4 regions of the Pseudoalteromonas sp. B131b genome follow, and region 2 is predicted to be linked to each of the others. Evidence: predicted binding sites of a transcription regulator. Region 2 holds the regulator's gene; each other region holds the start of a gene.
What was found. Region 2 encodes sigma-54, which starts transcription at its own class of promoters, with help from an activator protein. Its sites were predicted from a motif close to GTTGGCACGNNNNTNGNNT; they were not measured.
Positions count from the first base shown of each region.

Region 1: flgJ (flagellar assembly peptidoglycan hydrolase FlgJ) is a predicted target of sigma-54. The motif match lies at 1,905-1,923, and genes of this name have one in related genera.
Region 3: P4S65_RS17055 (EF-hand domain-containing protein) is a predicted target of sigma-54. The motif match lies at 1,769-1,787, and genes of this name have one in related genera.
Region 4: glnA (glutamate--ammonia ligase) is a predicted target of sigma-54. The motif match lies at 2,054-2,072, and genes of this name have one in related genera.

Region 1 is NZ_JARLUZ010000001.1:1,927,975-1,931,179, reverse strand. It holds gene P4S65_RS08775 (FlgK family flagellar hook-associated protein) at 1-871, opposite strand, end outside; gene flgJ (flagellar assembly peptidoglycan hydrolase FlgJ) at 873-1,868, opposite strand; gene P4S65_RS08765 (flagellar basal body P-ring protein FlgI) at 2,001-3,095, opposite strand; gene flgH (flagellar basal body L-ring protein FlgH) at 3,108-3,205, opposite strand, start outside.
Region 2 is NZ_JARLUZ010000001.1:211,813-215,017, forward strand. It holds gene lptB (LPS export ABC transporter ATP-binding protein) at 1-718, shown strand, start outside; gene P4S65_RS01055 (RNA polymerase factor sigma-54) at 788-2,287, shown strand; gene hpf (ribosome hibernation promoting factor) at 2,314-2,601, shown strand; gene ptsN (PTS IIA-like nitrogen regulatory protein PtsN) at 2,606-3,058, shown strand; gene rapZ (RNase adapter RapZ) at 3,078-3,205, shown strand, end outside.
Region 3 is NZ_JARLUZ010000001.1:3,720,766-3,723,970, forward strand. It holds gene P4S65_RS17045 (FG-GAP repeat domain-containing protein) at 1-892, shown strand, start outside; gene P4S65_RS17050 (hypothetical protein) at 981-1,433, opposite strand; gene P4S65_RS17055 (EF-hand domain-containing protein) at 1,446-1,721, opposite strand; gene P4S65_RS17060 (PA4780 family RIO1-like protein kinase) at 2,020-2,877, shown strand; gene P4S65_RS17065 (response regulator) at 2,905-3,205, opposite strand, start outside.
Region 4 is NZ_JARLUZ010000001.1:706,498-709,702, reverse strand. It holds partial or broken gene P4S65_RS03345 (DUF4124 domain-containing protein) at 1-477, opposite strand, end outside; gene glnA (glutamate--ammonia ligase) at 592-1,998, opposite strand; gene typA (translational GTPase TypA) at 2,505-3,205, shown strand, end outside.

The DNA of each region.
Region 1 (3,205 bases), 1.7 Mb from region 2:
TTTGATTTTGTGCTGGTACTAAAATATCGTCTCTAAATGCAAGTAAGCCGCCAATTTTTCCTTTCAATTTACTTGTATCAACTTCGAGAGGCACAACTTTACCACCATTAACATCAAGCTTAAGCTCTTTAAAATTAGGATCTGGGTCACCTCGCATGGAAAATAAATTAAAAGACCCATTCTGCATAACTACTGCTTCACCTGTACCCATAAAAACAAGCTTTTCACCGTTGGGGCCATCAAGTGTTTCTATATCTATAAGTTCTGACAGGTCACGAATAGCTTTATCGCGCTCATTATATGTAGAGCTAGCATCAGCTGCATTGTTAGTACCATTTACAGCAGCAATATCTTGATTCAACGTGCTTATTTTCTGAACTAACCCATTAGCTTCATCAGTGAAAATTTCGAGCTGTTCGTTTACTATATTTTTTTGATCGAACACAATTCCTGAAAGCCTATCCATTTGATTTATTAAATTTTCAGCATCAGTCATCACTAGCGAACGCGAAACCGTTGAAGATGGCTGGTTAAGTGCTCCTTGAACATTGTTAAATAAAGAGTTAACGCTTGTAGATAAACTATTCGATTCTTCAGAAAATAAAGTATCAACACGATTAGCTTCTACCACAAATTGCTCAAAGAAAGTTTTATTCGATGTATCTCGGTTTAATTGTTCCTGAGCAAACTGATTCAGTAATCGGTAAGTTTCACCTCGACCAACCTGATTATCAATCATGGTTGAATGCTCCGTTCGTTCACGAACATAACCTTCAGTATTTACATTTGCGATATTTTTGCTTGTCGTCTGCAGTAGCTCTGAGTTAGCCCTAACTCCAGAACTGGCAATACTTAATAAATTAAACGACATATTACTTTACTCCTTGGCGAATAACGTTTGCCGCAATATCTTTTAATTCAGTACTTTTCAGTACTTGTTTTATTTTGCTAGCATAATTTGGATCGGTTGCATAACCCGCTTTTTGTAACGAATCTAAAAAGTCGCTTGGCTTTGCTGTATTTTTTAATGCCTCTTGATAGCGTGGGTTTTGTGTCAAAAAATCAACAAAGTCATTTACACTTTCTTTTATTGAGTCGTACGCCCTAAAGCTTGCTTTCTTTTTGACCGCTGTACCTTGCTCAAATTCGAGTGTGACTTTACTGGCTTTTTCACCTTCCCAGCTTTTATCTGATTTAATATTAAATAAGTTATTTGAACTGTTACCATCACTTTTATTAATGATATGTTTACCCCAACCAGTCTCAAGCGCTGCTTGCGCAACCATTACAGCCGGGTTTAAACCAATTTTCTTTGCTGCCGTTTTAGCGTGTTCCCACACAGAGCTAACAAACTCTTCAGCCGATTCAAATACCGGAGTCTCTATTTTTGATTCTGTAATATCCATGTTCATGTTCGTACTTACAGGCTCTACTGATTTATTATTATTTTCATGAGGAAGTTCTGAACCCACTCGCTTATCACTTAAAAAGTCCGCTGTTGTTCTCAAAACAGATCCGGGCATAAAGTTTTTACCATCAGGGGATAACTGTTGAACGATTAAGTCTGCAAGGCCTAAAGAACCATTTGATGATAGTTCTGTCGATAATTGTTGATCGTGCATTTCTTCAAAGAACTTAACCCCACTAGAATTAAATGGGCTTTCTTTGTCCTCAAATGCTTCGTTTGCCTTGCGCATACTTTTAAGTAACATTTGAGTGAAAATTGCTTCAAATTGTGCAGCGGCTTTTTTTAGCGCAGCCTTTGATGCATCAGTCGATGAATCACCACTGGTTAAGGCTTCTTTACGAAGTGAATCTAAGTTGCCTAAATCAAAAAAGTTTTGCTTATCGAGATGATTTGTTTCCATCAGCTTTTTGACACAATAATGAGTAATGCAATTAAAATGCAAAAATTGAGCCAGTTGACTAACTTTAAATTAGATATATTGCGAGGGGATGATTTTGCCCTAGTAAAAATGTTACTAGGGCGTATTTAAATACTAAATAACAACTAGTTGACCGTTTATTGCACCAGCCTCTTTTAGCGCTTCAAGAATTGCCATCAAATCACCTGGTGCAGCACCAACTTCATTGATCGCTCTGACTAAATCGTCCAAGCTAACACCTGGATTAAATACAAATGCACGTGAATCATCCTGATTCACATCGATAATACTTTGATTAGTAACGGCGGTTTCACCTTCACTTAATGCATTAGGCTGAGATACATTTTGTTGCTCTGTAATCGTCACAGTTAAACCACCATGAGTAATTGCGGCAGGCTGTAGCTTTACATTTTTCCCGATTACAATCGTACCCGTACGAGAGTTAACAATAATTTTTGCTGCGTTATCCGCAGGGGTAAACTCTAAGTTTTCAAGTGTTGATAAATACGATACACGTTGTGATGCATCTCTTGGGGCAATAACACGAATAGATGCAGCATCAATTGCCTGTGCGCTATTGGGACCAACTAAGTCGTTTATCGTACTTTCTAAACGTTTCGCTGTTGTAAAATCTGGGCGATTTAAATTAAAAGTAATATAGTCGCTTTGCATAAATGGACTTTTAACGGCACGTTCAACAGTAGCACCATTGGGAATTCGACCGACGGTGGGTGTATTTATAACAACCTTGCTGCCATCCAACCCCTCAGCTCCTAAGCCGCCAACAATAAGGCTACCTTGTGCTATAGCGTATACATTCCCATCAACACCTTTTAAAAATGTTTGAATTAAAGTACCACCGCGCAAACTACCGGCACTGCCAATAGACGACACGGTAATATCAATTGTTTGTCCTGGTTTTCTGAACGCAGGTAACTCTGCATGCACAGCAACAGCAGCCACATTTTTAATTTTAGGGCTTAAATTAGCCGGCAGTGTAATACCAAAATTACTTAACATGCCCTTGAAACTCTGTTGGGTAAACTTACTTTGCTCGCCAGTCCCAGGTAAGCCAACAACTAACCCGTAACCCACTAATTGGTTAGAACGCACACCTTCAACCATAGAGATATCTTTAATACGCTCTGCATGTGCCGAAAATTGGCATCCCAGCAAAACAATTAAACAAAAAAACTTAAATACATTCATATTGAATGTCCTCTAAAAAGGAAAGAGCGAGCTACTAAAAAAGCGCGTTAACCAACCAGCACTTTGTGCCTCTTGGGTTTGCCCTTTTCCTGAATATTGAATCCGTGCAT
Region 2 (3,205 bases):
ATTAAAAGCAGAACTATTAGCTAAAAGTTATAAAGGCCGTGAAGTTGTAAAAAATGTAGGTCTGGAAGTAAAGGCTGGCAGCATAGTCGGGTTACTTGGCCCTAATGGTGCAGGTAAAACCACAACGTTTTATATGATTGTAGGCCTTGTACCTAGTGATAAAGGCAAGATTTCTATCGACGATAACGATATTACTCTTTTACCTATGCATAGTCGTGCTAGATTAGGCATTGGTTACTTACCCCAAGAATCATCAATTTTTAGAAAGCTTACTGTTTATCAAAACTTAATGGCTATTTTAGAAACACGTAAAGAGCTAAATAAGCAAGCAAGAGAAGACACACTTAACAATTTATTAGATGAATTTAGTATTCAGCACATTCGTGATAGCCAAGGTATGGCATTATCAGGAGGCGAGCGTCGCCGAGTTGAAATAGCGCGAGCACTAGCCGCTGATCCTAAATTTATATTGCTTGATGAGCCTTTTGCTGGTGTTGACCCTATTTCAGTGTTAGATATAAAGAAAATAATAGAACATCTTAAAAATCGTGGTATTGGTGTGTTAATTACCGACCATAATGTAAGAGAAACTCTTGATGTTTGCGAAAAAGCCTACATAGTTTCTCATGGTGAGTTAATTGCATCAGGCACTCCAGAACACGTATTAAACGATAAAACAGTACGTGATGTTTATTTAGGCGAGCAATTTAGGCTGTAACATTTACGCCATGTCTTTAAGCATCTGCTAGTATTAATTATAACAACATAAAAGGATTGTTAGAGATACATGAGGCAATCATTACAGCTGCGCATGGGCCAGCAACTTACAATGACTCCACAGCTGCAACAAGCAATTCGCCTGTTGCAACTCAGTACATTGGATCTCCAGCAAGAAATACAAGAAGCACTCGACAGCAACCCCCTATTAGAGGTTGAAGAGCAAGATTACGCCGAAGATTCTGCTGGTAAAAACGAGCAAAAAGCAGATAACGACGATGTCACTGTTAGCGCAAATGCTGATGATGTTCCGAGCGAATATGAGCAAGACAGTGGTGAAGCACTTGCTAAAGATACGCTAAGTGATGAAATGGCTATGGATGTTAGTTGGGATGAATATATGAGCGCAGCCCCAGCATCATCATCAGGACCAATGCCTGAAGATGAATCTATATACCAAGGCTCCTCAACTGAAACGCTCCATGAATACCTAATGTGGCAACTACAACTGACTCCCTTTAGTCCTACCGATGAAGCGATTGCGATTGCGATTGTTGAAGCCGTCGATGATTCGGGTATTTTAACACTGAGCTGCGAAGAAATTTTAGAAAGTTTTAATCAAGAGAACGAAGAAGACAACGAAGTTGAACTTGACGAAATAGAAGCTGTTTTAAAAAGAATTCAATTGTTTGACCCTGTTGGTATTGCAGCACGTAGTTTACAAGAATGCTTATGTATTCAGCTGAACCAATACGATAAAGAAACACCCTATATTAATGAAACAAAAATGATTTTAACCGAGCACATTGATCTATTAGCTGCTCGCGACTATCGTACATTAATGAAAAAAACAAAGCTCAAAGAAGAAGAGCTTAAAGAAATAATGACTTTAATACATACTCTTAGCCCAAAACCGGCGGATACTATAGTTAGAGAAGAATCTGAGTATGTAATTCCTGATGTATCGGTGAAAAAAATAAAAGGTCGCTGGGTTGTTGAACTAAACCCAGATAGCATGCCTAAAATCAGAGTCAACAGCCAATATGCAGCAATGTCACGCACCGTTAAATCAAGTGGTGATAGCCAGTTTATTCGCTCGCATCTACAAGAAGCTAAATGGTTTATTAAAAGTTTAGAAAGTAGAAACGATACACTATTAAAAGTAACTAATTGTATTGTTAAGCAACAACAAGGTTTTTTTGAGCATGGCCCAGAAGCCATGAAACCAATGGTTTTAAATGATGTAGCAGAAATGGTCGAAATGCACGAATCAACTATTTCACGCGTAACAACTCAAAAATATATGCATACACCTCGCGGTATTTTTGAGCTTAAATATTTTTTCTCAAGCCATGTAAGTACTGAAAATGGAGGCGAATGCTCATCAACAGCAATACGCGCTCTCATTAAAAAATTAATCGCAGCAGAAAACTCAGCAAAACCATTGAGTGATAGTAAAATTGCAGATATATTAGCTGAGCAAGGAATAAAAGTAGCGAGACGTACAATCGCAAAGTATCGCGAATCTCTAGCTATTCCACCGTCAAATCAGCGAAAAAGTTTGATTTAAGACGCTAAACAAAGAGGGTAATGCTTATGCAACTAAACTTAACTGGTCGTCACGTAGAAGTAACTGATTCATTAAGAGATTATGTAAATACCAAATTTGCGAAGCTAGAAAGACACTCAGATCATATTAATAATGTTCATGTCATTCTTGATATAGAAAAATCAAACCAAAAAGCTGAGGCAACGATTCATGTAAGTGGAGCTGAGTTATTTGCCTCTACTGAACATCAAGATATGTACGCCGCCATTGACTCGCTGATTGACAAGCTCGATCGCCAAGTTATTAAACACAAAGAGAAGCTTGCTCGACACTAATATTATGAAATTAAGTTCACTTATATGCCAGGACTGCAGCAGAGCTGCGGTCCTTTTTAATAGTAAAAAAAGAATTTTAGAGTTCATCAGTCAACTTGCTCATGACAAGCTTCCATATCTTTCTCAACAAGATATTCTCAGCGCCTTAATGAATAGAGAAAAACTGGGAAGCACTGGTATAGGAAGAGGTATTGCAATCCCTCATGGGCGAATGAGCGGTGCAGAAGAGCCTTTAGCACTCGTATTAGTAAGCGAAACACCTATTAATTTTGATGCAATAGATAATCGCCCTGTTGATATATTTGTTGCTCTCATCGTACCTGATGGCGATAACCAGCAGCACTTAAAGACGCTCGCAACGATAGCTGATAAACTAAATAATAAAGATTTTTGTAAACAGTTACGCAGCGCAAAATCAGATACTGAACTGTATCAAGTTATTGTAGAACAATCGTAATTAACATAATGGGTGATAAATGGAATTAATTATCATAAGTGGCCGTTCCGGTTCTGGAAAATCGGTTGCTTTACGCGTAGTTGAAGATTTAGGTTATTATTGCGTAGATAATATTCCAATTAATCTGCTACCTTCTTTAGTGAGAAG
Region 3 (3,205 bases), 3.5 Mb from region 2:
TTTGTATGAAGGTCGTTTTTCAAGTAAAGGACTTTCGCTGGAAGTTAATATTAGCAATAAACCCGTCGTTATTGATTTTAACCACGACGGCTTAAACGACCTAGTATTTTCAAACGACTTTGGAGCAGATGTACTCCTTGCTAATTCAGAGGGCTTTGAGCAAAAGCTTACCTCAATTGACTTTGACATCGAGTTAGGCGAACTAAGTAATGGTGAAACTCGAAAAATAAAGCAAATTATTGATATTAATAACGACGGATTTCTGGATTTTACAACCAGGCAGTTTAAGCCTACGCAAGGTATGGATTCGTTAGATATAAAAATAGCACATACTTTATACCTAGGGAGCGCTAAAGGTTTTACTAATACGCCCATTACCTTATTTGAAACACAGGGCCCTAGTGAACTATTGCTCAAAACTGATTTTAATAATGATGGCTTAATTGATTTACAAAAAATGGACTTAGATATTGGCTTAGGTACTATCGCGTCTATGGCATTGGGCGGTGGCAGTACTGATGTAGATGTAGAAATGAATCTTTATAAACAGCAATCCGACGGCTCATTTGCCAATAAATCGAGTATCGAACTTGATTTAGAAATGGAAGTGGGAATGAACGGCAATGATTCCAAACCAGCGCTCTATTTAGGCGATATTAACGGCGACAGCTATATTGATGCGGTATACAAATACAGTAAAAAAACACTGTATATTTATTACGGAGAGCAAGATTCACTGCTAAATAAAAAACGTAAAAAATTAAAATTAACGCTGCCTAAAAATAACAAAGATATTCTGTTAGTTGATATAAACCAAGATGGTAAAAAAGATTTTGTATTTAAATTTACCGAAGAAGATGGCACCAACAAAATAGAAACACGGTTAAATTAAGCCAATAAAAAAGCCCAACAGAATTAACCGTTGGGCTTTGGACTTAAGACTTTCGAGTAACAGTCAGCTTTACTCTAAGTAATAATACCTAAGCAGTTACATTTAGCAGCGAATCGCCTTCACTTAAACCAAATTTCTCTTGCACTGATGCAAGGATTGATTCTTTATCTTCACCTGACAACTGGTTTAAATACTCAGTTAAGAGCTCATCTAAATAGCTGACTACTTCGTCTGTATCGACTGATTCTAATGAGTTTTGCGGCGGTGGCGGACGCTGGCCTTCTGCCCGTCCTGCATCACCAATACTTTTAGCATCAAATTCAAGTTCGCCCATTAAATCAGCAAGCTCTTTAGTGGGTGCAATACCTTGTTCTTTAAATGCTGCTTGAATACTTTGCGCATCGTCGCTAGTTAAGTTTTCTGCATCAAACTGTGCAAGCGTTTCTTTAATAAAATCGCTTTGCTCTGTTGTTAGCTTTGCTGTTTGGCTGCTTTGTTGCGACATCAAACTGGCAGAACTGCTGTTAATACTATTAATCATTTTAGTACCCTTTCAACGTTCACGACGAGGTGGTTTATGATCGCTAAGCTCTTGTTCACTGATTTCGCCATTACCATCGGCATCTATAGAATCAAAAATTGTTTGTGCATCGCCGTGCGGTGGTTTTTTAGCACTAAACTCTTCAAAGCTAATTACACCATCGCCATCAGTATCAATAGTTGAAAAATCAGGTCTTTCAGGAGGATTGTCACCGCCTCGTGCAGCTACATTAGCTGAAAAAGCAATAGATAATATTGCCACAGTGGCAAGTGTTGAAAAATGCTTCATAGTAATAACCTCGTATTTAAGAATTAAATTAAGATTACGCTTTAAAAACGCAAACAATGTGCAAACAATAGGGAAGTAGTAAATTATTTTGATAAAAAAATTAATTTAAAAAGTTATGGTTGATTGCATTGCAATCAATATATAAGCTAATAAAATAATACGATTAATAACTGACGAGCAGTTGCGTTACTGCCCTTAATTCTCAAAGCTGATATACTGCTTGAGCCAATTAAACAAACAAATACAGAGCACTTTCATAAATAATGATTAATAACCAACCCTACTTAGCAGGCAATCTGTGAAAATACCTAAACGCCTACAACCTCTTGTTGATGATGGCCTTATTGACGAAGTTATAAGCCGACTAATGAGCGGCAAAGAAGCCGATGTATTTATTGTGCGTTGTGGTGAACACATACGCTGTGCAAAAGTGTATAAAGATGCCGTTAAACGTAGCTTTAAAAAAGCGGCACAATACCAAGAAGGCCGAAAAGTACGTGGTGGACGCCAAGCCCGTGCTATGGGCAAACGCTCTAGCTATGGCCGTCAATTAGAAGAAGAGATTTGGCAAAATGCCGAAGTGGATGCGCTATCTCGTTTAGCCGGTGTGGGTGTACGTGTACCTGATACTTACTTTTGTATTGATGGCGTGCTGCTTATGGAGCTCGTGTCGGACGAGGATGGTAACGTAGCTCCTCAACTTGGACATGTCGTTTTTAGTGAAGAGCAAGCGATTGAGCAGCATAAACTCATGATGCATTATATTAAGCTTATGCTTTGCGCAGGTATAATACACGGTGATTTATCTGAATTTAATGTACTTGTAGATAATAACGGCCCTGTAATTATAGATTTACCGCAAGCAGTTAACGCTTCAGCAAATAACAGTGCACAAGCTATGTTTGCACGCGATGTAAATAACATACGCCGCTACTATGGTGAATTTGCGCCAAGCATACTAAAAACTCAATACGCTAAAGAAATGTGGGCATTATTTGAAGAGGCCAATTTAACGCCTAATTCAACGCTTACAGGTGAATTTGAAGACAGCGACGAACTTGCCGATGTAGATTCTATTCTTGATGAAATCCAAGCGGCAGAATATGAAGAGTTTGACCGTTTAGAGCGAATTAAAAATGCTGACGATGATGAGTAGCTCATCGTCATAGCTCACTAATCCCCCTTACTGCGGGTGCACAAATCGGTAGCCAACCCCATAAACAGACTGAATAACACTTTCAGTTTGTGTCACTTCATCTAGTTTTTTACGCAACTTTTTAATATGGCTATCAATAGTACGATGGCTCACAATACGCTGATCGGCGTACATAGTGTCCATTAAACTATCGCGCGAATAAATACGATTTGGGTTGTTAAACAAAGGTTTAAATAGCTGAAATTCAAAGTTCGTTAGCTCTATGCTGCTTGATTTGTATTTTACGTTGTAGGTGCTCTCATCAAGCTTCATTGTTGACTCTGTAACA
Region 4 (3,205 bases), 490 kb from region 2:
TAAGGTTGGCTCACGGCAATAATTTGGTTTTTATTATTCAACAGCTTTACTTGCAATGTATGTTCACCGCGTTCAACATCTTTTATAGCAAAGGTTGAATCATGACTAGCAGGGCCATGTGTTTGACCATCAACAAACAGCTGTATTGTTAACCCACTTTCGAACCGTGGTGTTATACGGCTGGTAACATATACCGTGCCTGTATTTTCATGAATTGTCTGATTATGCTCTGGTGACAAAATAGCAATGTTAAACGCTGCTTTTTGGGGTTGAGGTTGGTTATTTAAAATATAAGTATTGGTCGCAGGCATTGTAAGGTGCTGACTTGTAAGCTTTACCTCCGTCGCGCCTTTATGCGGTGTATCTGAGAACACTAACACGCCATTTTTATCTTCCCAAGCGTATATTTTTTTCAGCAGCATAGCCATAATTACTTAATCCTAAAGTAATTGTTAGTAATAAAATGTAATTATTCACTCGGCGGTCCTGCGTTTTAGAGTAACTTTACTCTAGTGGAGATTGCTTTGATTTACCATTAAAAAAGCCCGCAGAGCAGCGGGCTTGAGAACACACATATTTTTTACAGCTTAATTAACAGCTGTAGTACATTTCAAACTCAACTGGGTGAGTTGTCATGTTAAGTTTTTCAACTTCTTTAGATTTAAGTGAAATATAAGCATCAATTAAATCATCAGTGAATACACCACCTTGAGTTAAGAATTCACGGTCTGCGCTAAGTGCAGATAGTGCTTCGTCAAGTGATGCTGCAACCGTTGGAATTTCTGCTGCTTCTTCAGCTGGTAAGTCGTATAAATCTTTATCCATAGCATCGCCAGGGTGGATCTTGTTTTTGATACCATCAAGGCCAGCCATAAGCATTGCTGAGAAAGCAAGGTATGGGTTAGCAGTTGGATCTGGGAAGCGTACTTCAATACGACGACCTTTTTCAGATGGAACCACTGGGATACGAATTGATGCAGAACGGTTACGTGCAGAGTATGCAAGCATAACTGGTGCTTCAAAACCTGGTACTAAACGCTTGTACGAGTTAGTAGAGGCATTTGCAAAAGCATTGATTGCTTTAGCATGCTTAATGATGCCGCCAATGTAGTAAAGTGCATCTTCAGAAAGACCGCCGTACTTATCACCAGCAAAAAGGTTTACACCATCCTTAGCAAGTGACTGGTGACAATGCATACCAGAGCCGTTATCACCAACAACTGGCTTAGGCATAAACGTTGCTGTTTTACCGTATAAGTGAGCCATGTTATGGATAACATATTTCATTTCTTGAATTTCATCCGCCTTTAATACCATTGTATTAAAGCGAGTAGCGATTTCGTTTTGACCTGCTGTTGCTACTTCGTGGTGATGTGCTTCTACTACTTGGCCCATTTCTTCTAGCACTAGACACGTAGCTGAACGCCAATCTTGGAAGTCATCAACTGGAGCAACTGGGAAGTAACCGCCTTTGACACCTGGACGGTGACCTGTGTTGCCATCTGCATATTCTTTATCTGAGTTCCAAGCAGCTTGCTTAGAATCAATTTTATACATAGAACCAGACATGTCTGATTTGTATTTAACGTCGTCAAATACGAAAAATTCTGGCTCAGGGCCAAATAACACAGTGTCTGCAATACCAGTTGAACGCATGTAATCTTCAGCACGCTTAGCAACTGAGCGTGGGTCACGTTCATAACCTTGAAGTGTTGAAGGTTCAACAACGTCACAACGAACAATTAGTGTTGTTTCTTCTGTGAAAGGGTCTAATTTGATAGAGTCTGCATCTGGTAATAAAACCATGTCTGACTCATTAATGCCTTTCCAACCAGCGATTGAAGAACCATCGAACATTTTACCGTCTTCGAAAAAATCTTCATCAACTTGATGATGAGGAATAGAAACATGTTGTTCTTTACCTTTAGTGTCAGTAAAGCGTAAATCAATGAACTTAACGTCATTTTCTTTAATAAAATCTAAAACCGATTGTGACATGTGTCCTCCAAGTGTGGGGTTTTGTTATTGCTGCATAATTGCTTTAGCATTTATTAAGCTGATTTTGTGCCATTTTTATAACTGCATGTTTATAAATTAAAAAAATAAGTTGTTATAAAATCCAGTATAGTGGTGCACTAGTTTGGTGCGTAAAATATCCCTTTTGGTGCAATATTTACACGGTGCAATTTGCTGATAATTTAATCGCTTAAAATTAGCATAAACTAAATGCAAAAGAGTACCAAAAAGATCGGAAAAATAGCCAAAATGGCTGTTTTTCGAAAAAATATCGAAATTTAATTCATATAATTGTCATATATAAAACAGATACTTAGTGAAAGTATTGAGAAAGTTTTAAAATTTGTATTGGATAAACTTTCATCCATGTCATTAATGAGGGATAATATGCGCCCTTTTAAATCCTATGCTTGGACATCTCGTGAAAACGCAGATGAGTGCGTAGATCTTGCAGGATCATTGAGAATTTAATTTCTCTGAGTAAATATATGAGCATCGAAAAGTTAAGAAATATAGCGATTATCGCGCACGTTGACCACGGTAAAACAACACTGGTTGACAAACTACTTGAGCAATCAGGTACATTAGAAACACGCGGCGGTAACGAAGAGCGCGTGATGGACTCAAACGACATTGAGAAAGAACGTGGTATTACCATTTTGGCTAAAAACACAGCCATTTCTTGGAACGACTACCATATCAATATCGTAGATACTCCGGGACACGCCGATTTCGGTGGTGAAGTTGAACGCGTACTTTCGATGGCTGACTCAGTATTATTACTTGTTGATGCTCAAGAAGGTCCAATGCCACAAACGCGTTTCGTTACGCAAAAGGCATTCGCGCAAGGCTTAAAGCCAATCGTAGTTATCAATAAAATTGATAAGCCAGGTTCACGTCCTGATTGGGTTATGGATCAAATCTTTGATTTATTCGACAACCTTGGCGCAACTGACGAACAGTTAGACTTTAAAGTAATCTACGCTTCAGCAATCAACGGCTGGGCAACACTAGATTTAGACGAGCCATCAGAGAACATGGAACCTATGTTCAAGATGATCGTTGAAGAAGTATCACCACCGGATGCAGATCCTGAAGGTGACTTCCAAATGCAAATTTCTCAACTAGATTACAACTCTTATGTTGGTGTAGTTGGTATTGGTCGTATTAAACGTGGTTCTGTTGCTCC